DNA from 2 places in the Rouxiella badensis genome. Region 2 is predicted to be linked to the other one. Evidence: predicted binding sites of a transcription regulator. Region 2 holds the regulator's gene; the other holds the start of a gene.
What was found. The regulator sigma-54, encoded in region 2, starts transcription at its own class of promoters, with help from an activator protein. The targets are predictions, from matches to a motif close to GTTGGCACANNTTTCGCTNT.

Region 1 (3,427 bases), 390 kb from region 2:
CATGTTGGTCAGTTTCTTACCGGTCAGGCAGTTAACGGTCAGGTCGTTAGAACGTGAGTGAATACCGATGATCTGGCCTTCATACACTTCTGCACCGTGACCCAGGAACAGCTTACCGCGGTCCTGCAGGCCGAACAGAGCAAACGCAACAGCTTTACCCTGACCGTTAGAGATAAGCACGCCGTTCTGACGCTGGCCGATTTCGCCCGGACGAACGTCGTCGTAGTGGCTGAAGGTTGAGTACAGCAGACCCGTACCGGAAGTCATGGTCATGAATTCGGTACGGAAACCGATCAGGCCACGAGCCGGGATCAGGTAATCGAGACGAATACGACCTTTGCCGTCAGGGATCATGTCCTTAACGTCGCCTTTACGCTCACCCATAGCTTGCATGACTGAACCCTGGTGCTGTTCTTCGATATCCAAAGTCACGTTTTCGAACGGCTCTTGCATGCGGCCATCGATTTTACGGTTGATAACTTTAGGACGAGAAACGGCCAGCTCGAAACCTTCACGACGCATGTTTTCGATCAGAACCGACAGGTGAAGTTCACCACGGCCTGAAACGCGGAATGCGTCAGAGTCTTCGGTTTCTTCAACGCGCAGTGCCACGTTGTGCACCAGCTCTTTGTTCAGACGGTCCAGAATCTGACGCGAGGTCACAAACTTACCTTCTTTACCACAGAACGGAGAGGTGTTGACGTTGAAGTACATGGTCACGGTAGGTTCATCGACGCTCAGTGCTGGCAGCGCTTCGACATTCTGTGGATCACAGATGGTGTCGGAGATGTTCAGCTCGCCCAGACCGGTGATAGCGATGATGTCGCCAGCTTCGGCAACGGTCGCTTCGATACGCTCAAGACCCATGTGGGTCAGAACTTTACCGACTTTACCGTTACGGGTTTTGCCTTCGCTATCGATGATAGTGATCTGCTGGTTAGGCTTAACGGTACCGCGCTTGATGCGGCCGATACCGATAACACCTACGTAGTTGTTGTAGTCCAGCTGAGAAATCTGCATCTGGAACGGTGCTTCAACTTCTACTTTAGGCGCAGACACGTGGTCAACGATAGCCTGGTACAGCGGAGTCATGTCTTCGGCCATATCATTATGGTCGGTACCCGCGATACCCATCAGTGCAGATGCATAGATGATTGGGAAATCAAGCTGTTCGTCGGTTGCGTCCAGGTTAACGAACAGGTCGAATACCTGATCAACAACCCAGTCAGGACGCGCGCCAGGGCGGTCAACCTTGTTGATTACCACGATCGGCTTCAGACCATTAGCAAATGCTTTTTTGGTCACGAAACGGGTTTGCGGCATCGGGCCATCCATTGCATCCACAACCAGCAGCACCGAGTCAACCATTGACATCACACGCTCTACCTCACCGCCGAAGTCGGCGTGTCCTGGGGTATCCACGATGTTGATGCGGTAGTCTTTCCAATTAATGGCGGTGTTTTTTGCGAGGATGGTAATCCCACGCTCTTTCTCCAAATCGTTGGAGTCCATTACGCGTTCGGTGGCTTCTACACGTTCTCCGAAGGTACCGGATTGTTGTAGCAGCTTATCAACCAAGGTAGTTTTACCATGGTCAACGTGGGCAATAATGGCGATGTTACGCAAATTTTCGATCACAGCTTTGCCTCAGGCATTTAGAAATATAGAAATAGCGCGCTATTGTACACGTATTAGGCTAGGTTCTAAACAAGTTCACAAGAAACTCTTGCAAACAAGTTCTGTATGGTTACTTTGCGATCCCTTTCACGGTGCAAAATCCCCCTTGACCCAAAATGGTGCACCAAAATGGTTCACCACACTCGCATTATTGAACCAAAATGGTGCACATTTCCCGTTATGGTGCATACTGAATAACCATGCAACCCGCGTAAAATGGCATTCACACCCTTTTCACAAAGTTGGCACAGATTTCGCAATCAATCATCCAGGGTGAAAAGAGTCTTATCAGAGCAACTAATAAAGCTGTTTAGGCCACACGCCATTTTCAACAATGTTTGTTTATTCGTTTCGTTCCACGACGATGACATAATGAGAAATTCGGGAGAACTAGTATGTCCGCTGAACACGTTTTTGCGATTATCAAGGAAAATGAAGTTAAATTCATCGACCTTCGCTTCACTGACACCAAGGGTAAAGAACAGCACGTTACCATCCCTGCTCACCAGGTGAGCCCAGACTTCTTCGAAGATGGTAAAATGTTCGATGGTTCTTCCATCGGTGGCTGGAAAACTATCAACGACTCAGACATGGTATTGATGCCAGATCCGAGCACCGCGGTTCTTGACCCGTTCTTTGAAGAATCAACCTTGATCATCCGTTGCGATATCGTTGAGCCAAACACGCTGCAAGGCTACGATCGCGACCCGCGTTCAACCGCAAAACGTGCTGAAGACTTCCTGAAATCTTCAGGCATCGCGGACACCGTTCTGTTCGGACCTGAGCCAGAATTCTTCCTGTTCGATGACGTGCGCTTCGGCAGCAGCATCGCAGGTTCTCATGTTGCTATCGACGATATCGAAGGCGCATGGAACACCGGTACCAAATACGAAGGCGGCAACAAAGGCCACCGTCCAGCAGTGAAAGGCGGTTACTTCCCAGTTCCTCCGGTCGACTCCTCTCAGGACCTGCGTTCTACCATGTGTCTGACCATGGAAGAAATGGGCCTGGTAGTTGAAGCTCACCACCACGAAGTCGCCACCGCTGGCCAGAACGAAGTGGCAACCCGCTTCAACACCCTGACCAAAAAAGCTGACGAAATCCAGATCTACAAATACGTGGTTCACAACGTGGCTCACGCATTTGGTAAAACTGCGACCTTTATGCCAAAACCAATGTTTGGCGATAACGGTTCAGGCATGCACTGCCACATGTCTCTGTCCAAAGACGGTAACAACCTGTTCTCTGGCGACAAATACGGCGGCCTCTCTGAGACTGCACTGTACTACATCGGTGGTATCATCAAGCACGCTAAAGCCATCAACGCTTATGCCAACCCAACCACCAACTCCTACAAGCGTCTGGTCCCGGGCTATGAAGCGCCAGTTATGCTGGCTTACTCAGCGCGTAACCGTTCTGCTTCTATCCGTATCCCACACGTTTCTAGCCCTAAAGCCATGCGTATCGAAGCTCGCTTCCCAGACCCAGCGGCTAACCCATACCTGGCGTTTGCTGCCCTGCTGATGGCTGGCCTCGACGGCATCATCAACAAAATCCATCCTGGCGATGCGATGGACAAAGACCTGTACCACCTGCCACCAGAAGAAGCGGCAGAGATCCCACAGGTTGCAGGTTCACTGGAAGAAGCGTTGAACGAACTGGACGCTGACCGTGAGTTCCTGACCCGCGGTGGCGTGTTCACCGACGACGCAATTGATGCTTACATCAATCTGCGTAAAGAAGAGAACGA
Region 2 (3,427 bases):
GCGTCTGGTAGATAAAGTTGTGCACTTCGGTATGGCGGTCGAGGAAGGCGGCAACGGGTTTATCGAGGCCGGTCATCGGGCGCAGTTTCGGGTCCCAGTGCGGGTTTGGCAAAAAGCGTACGTCGAAAACGTAGTCTGCATCGATAGGAATGCCGTGTTTGAAACCGAAAGACTCAAACACCATCGTCAGCTCGCGCTCACGTTTACCCAGCAAACGGGTGCGCAGCATCTCTGCCAGCTCGTGCACCGACATTTCAGAGGTGTCGATAATCAGGTCGGCGCTCGAGCGCAGTGGCTCAAGCAGTTCGGCTTCGTGATCGATGGCGCTTTCGAGAGAGAGATTCTTGCTGGAAAGAGGGTGCAGACGCCGCGTATCGCTGTAGCGACGGATAAGCGTATTGCGATCGGCATCCAGAAACAGCAACTGCGGGGAGAAGCTGTCTGGAAGCTGGGTCATGGCATGTTCGTAAACTTCAGGCGTCTCTGGCATGTTGCGGACATCGATGCTCACGGCGGCTGACGTATTGCGTTCAGCCAACTCCTGCGCAAGCTGGGGCAATAACACCACCGGCAAGTTATCAACGCAATAAAAGCCCATGTCTTCCAGCGCACGGAGGGCAACGGACTTTCCAGAACCAGAACGGCCGCTGACAATCATCAGCACCATGTGAATACTCCCTCGTTAACCCAATCTTGAATACTTCGCGATTTACTCGTCTTCGGTAATGATATGGTACAGCTCTTCGTCGCTTTGCGCGCTGCGCAGGCGACGGCATACCGCTTTGTCAGCCAGTTTCTTGGCCACTAAAGACAGGGTATGTAAATGGGTTTTACATTGATCTGCCGGAACCAGCAAGGCAAAAAGCAGATCGACCGGCTGATTGTCGACCGCGTCAAAAGCGATCGGCTGATCGAGCTGGATAAAGACGCCCACTGCGCGCAGCGTGTCTTCTTCAAGTTTTCCATGAGGGATTGCAATCCCAGCACCAATCCCGGTACTGCCCATGCGCTCACGGGTCAGAATGGCATCGAAAATCACCTGTGGCGCGAGGTTTAGCTCGTTGGCCGCCAGCTCACTAATGATCTCCAGTGCGCGTTTTTTACTGGCGCAATGGACGTTGCTCTTGGTGCATTCGGCTTTTAATACCGAGGTCAGCTGCAGTGCAGTATCGTTAATCATCTCATTTTCACTTAGGCGCCTTCACCCTAAAGAGTTATCGGCTCGTACCAGGAGGGTAACGAGCCGATGATTATCACTTTATTCCCTGCCAGGAGGACAGGGAAGGGATCAATGCTGTTTCAGTTTGTCTTTATGCTTATTAAGCTGTCGGGCCAGTTTATCAACCAGGCCATCGATAGCGGCATACATATCCTGATGTTCCGAGGTTGCATGCAACTCGCCCCCGTTCACGTGCAGCGTGGCTTCCGCGACTTTCTGCACTCGCTCAACGCTCAATATTACGTAAACCTGGTTGATTCGGTCAAAATATTGCTCAAGTTTCGAAAACTTTGCGTTCACAAACTCTCGCAGAGGTTCAGTGATATCTACGTGATGTCCGGTAATGTTGAGTTGCATAATGTCTTCCTTCTCTGTTGAGGTCAAACCAACTGTTTACGCTGATTTGAGGGCGGGATTGACAAAGACTCTCGGTATTTCGCTACAGTGCGTCGTGCCACCATGATGCCTTGATCCGATAGCATAGTGGCTAACTTGCTGTCGCTCAGAGGTTTGACGGGGTTTTCCGCCGCGATTAATTTCCTTACCAGTGCGCGAATAGCGGTGGACGATGCTTCACCGCCGCTGTCCGTACTAACGTGACTGGAGAAGAAATATTTAAGTTCGAAAATACCCCGTGGACTGTGCAGGAACTTTTGCGTCGTCACGCGGGAAATCGTCGATTCATGCATATCAACGGCACTGGCAATATCGGCCAGAACCATTGGCTTCATAAATTCTTCACCAAGATCAAAGAATGCCTGCTGCTGCTCGACAATACAACGTGTCACCTTCAATAACGTATCGTTGCGACTCTCCAGACTTTTAATCAACCACTTGGCTTCTTGCAGGTTACTGCGAATAAATTGCCCGTCGCTGTCATTGCGCACCGAATTGCCCATCGCAGCGTACTGCTGGTTGATCTTCAGGCGTGGAATGCTGTCGGAGTTCAGTTCAACGGTCCAGACTTTGCCCACTTTGCGCACCAGCACGTCGGGAATGACGTACTCGGATTCGCCGGTATTGATAGACTGCCCAGGCCTTGGATCCAGTGACTGGATCAGCAGCATCGCTCCCTTAAGTGTATCTTCTTTTAGGCGCGTTGAACGCATCAGGGCACGAAAATCGTGGTTGGCGAGCAGGTCTAAATGTTCACTGACAATCAGTCTGGCTTCGGTCAGGAACAAGGTTTCGGGAACGTATTGGGAGAGTTGAATCAGCAGGCAATCGCGCAGGTCTTTGGCCGCTACGCCGACCGGGTCAAAACGCTGGACTCGTTTGAGCACCGCCTCGACCTCGTCCATGCTGACCTCTTCATCACCAATGCTCTCGAGGATGTCATCGAGGGAAATGGTCAGGTAACCGGTGTCATCGACGGCGTCGACAATCGAGGTGGCAATCGCGCGGTCGGTGTCGGTAAACGGCGTCAGCTCGACCTGCCACATCAGGTAATCCTGTAGCGACTGGGTCGTTTCGCCCTGATAAACCGGCAGTTCGTCGTCGCTGTAGTCATTACCTGTACCCGACGGCGTACCGGCGGTGTAAATCTCGTCCCAGGTGGCGTCGAGCGGCAGCTCCTCGGGCATGTCTTTCTGCTCAAGGGCTTCGCGGGTATCAAGGGCTTCGCTTTCGCTGGTTTCTTTCGCGTCTACTTCATCATGGAGGTCAGATTGTTCCAACAGCGGATTGCTTTCCAGCGCCAATTGAATTTCTTGCTGGAGTTCAAGCGTGGACAGCTGCAACAGGCGTATTGCCTGTTGTAGTTGTGGTGTCATTGCCAGTTGTTGGCTGAGCCTGAGTTGCAAACCTTGCTTCATATCTTGGGTTTATTTCCATTCCGAAAAATTTGCGAATCGCATTTTTAATTTTACAGGCGGAAAGCCTCGCCCAGGTAAACGCGTTTAACCTGCTCGTCTTCCAGAATTGCCGCGGGGGTGCCGTGGGCTATCAGACGACCCTGGCTAACGATATAAGCGCGTTCGCAGACGTCTAGCGTTTCACGGACGTTGTGGTCGGTTATCAGTACGCCTAGCCCGCTGTCGCGCAGATGCTCAATGATTTTCTTGATATCGATAACCGAAATGGGGTCAACCCCGGCGAAAGGTTCATCGAGCAGGATGAATTTTGGATTGGCCGCCAACGCGCGGGCAATCTCGACACGACGACGTTCACCGCCGGAGAGTGACTGCCCAAGGTTATCGCGCAAGTGAG

Region 1: a site for sigma-54 is predicted at 1,919-1,938, ahead of glnA (glutamate--ammonia ligase). Genes of this name have one in related genera too.

The regions. Positions count from the first base shown of each region.
Region 1 covers NZ_CP114062.1:4,003,053-4,006,479, forward strand. The annotation lists gene typA (ribosome-dependent GTPase TypA) at 1-1,638, opposite strand, end outside; gene glnA (glutamate--ammonia ligase) at 2,073-3,427, shown strand, end outside.
Region 2 covers NZ_CP114062.1:3,613,758-3,617,184, reverse strand. The annotation lists gene rapZ (RNase adapter RapZ) at 1-667, opposite strand, end outside; gene ptsN (PTS IIA-like nitrogen regulatory protein PtsN) at 710-1,180, opposite strand; gene hpf (ribosome hibernation promoting factor) at 1,289-1,576, opposite strand; gene rpoN (RNA polymerase factor sigma-54) at 1,600-3,033, opposite strand; gene lptB (LPS export ABC transporter ATP-binding protein) at 3,084-3,427, opposite strand, start outside.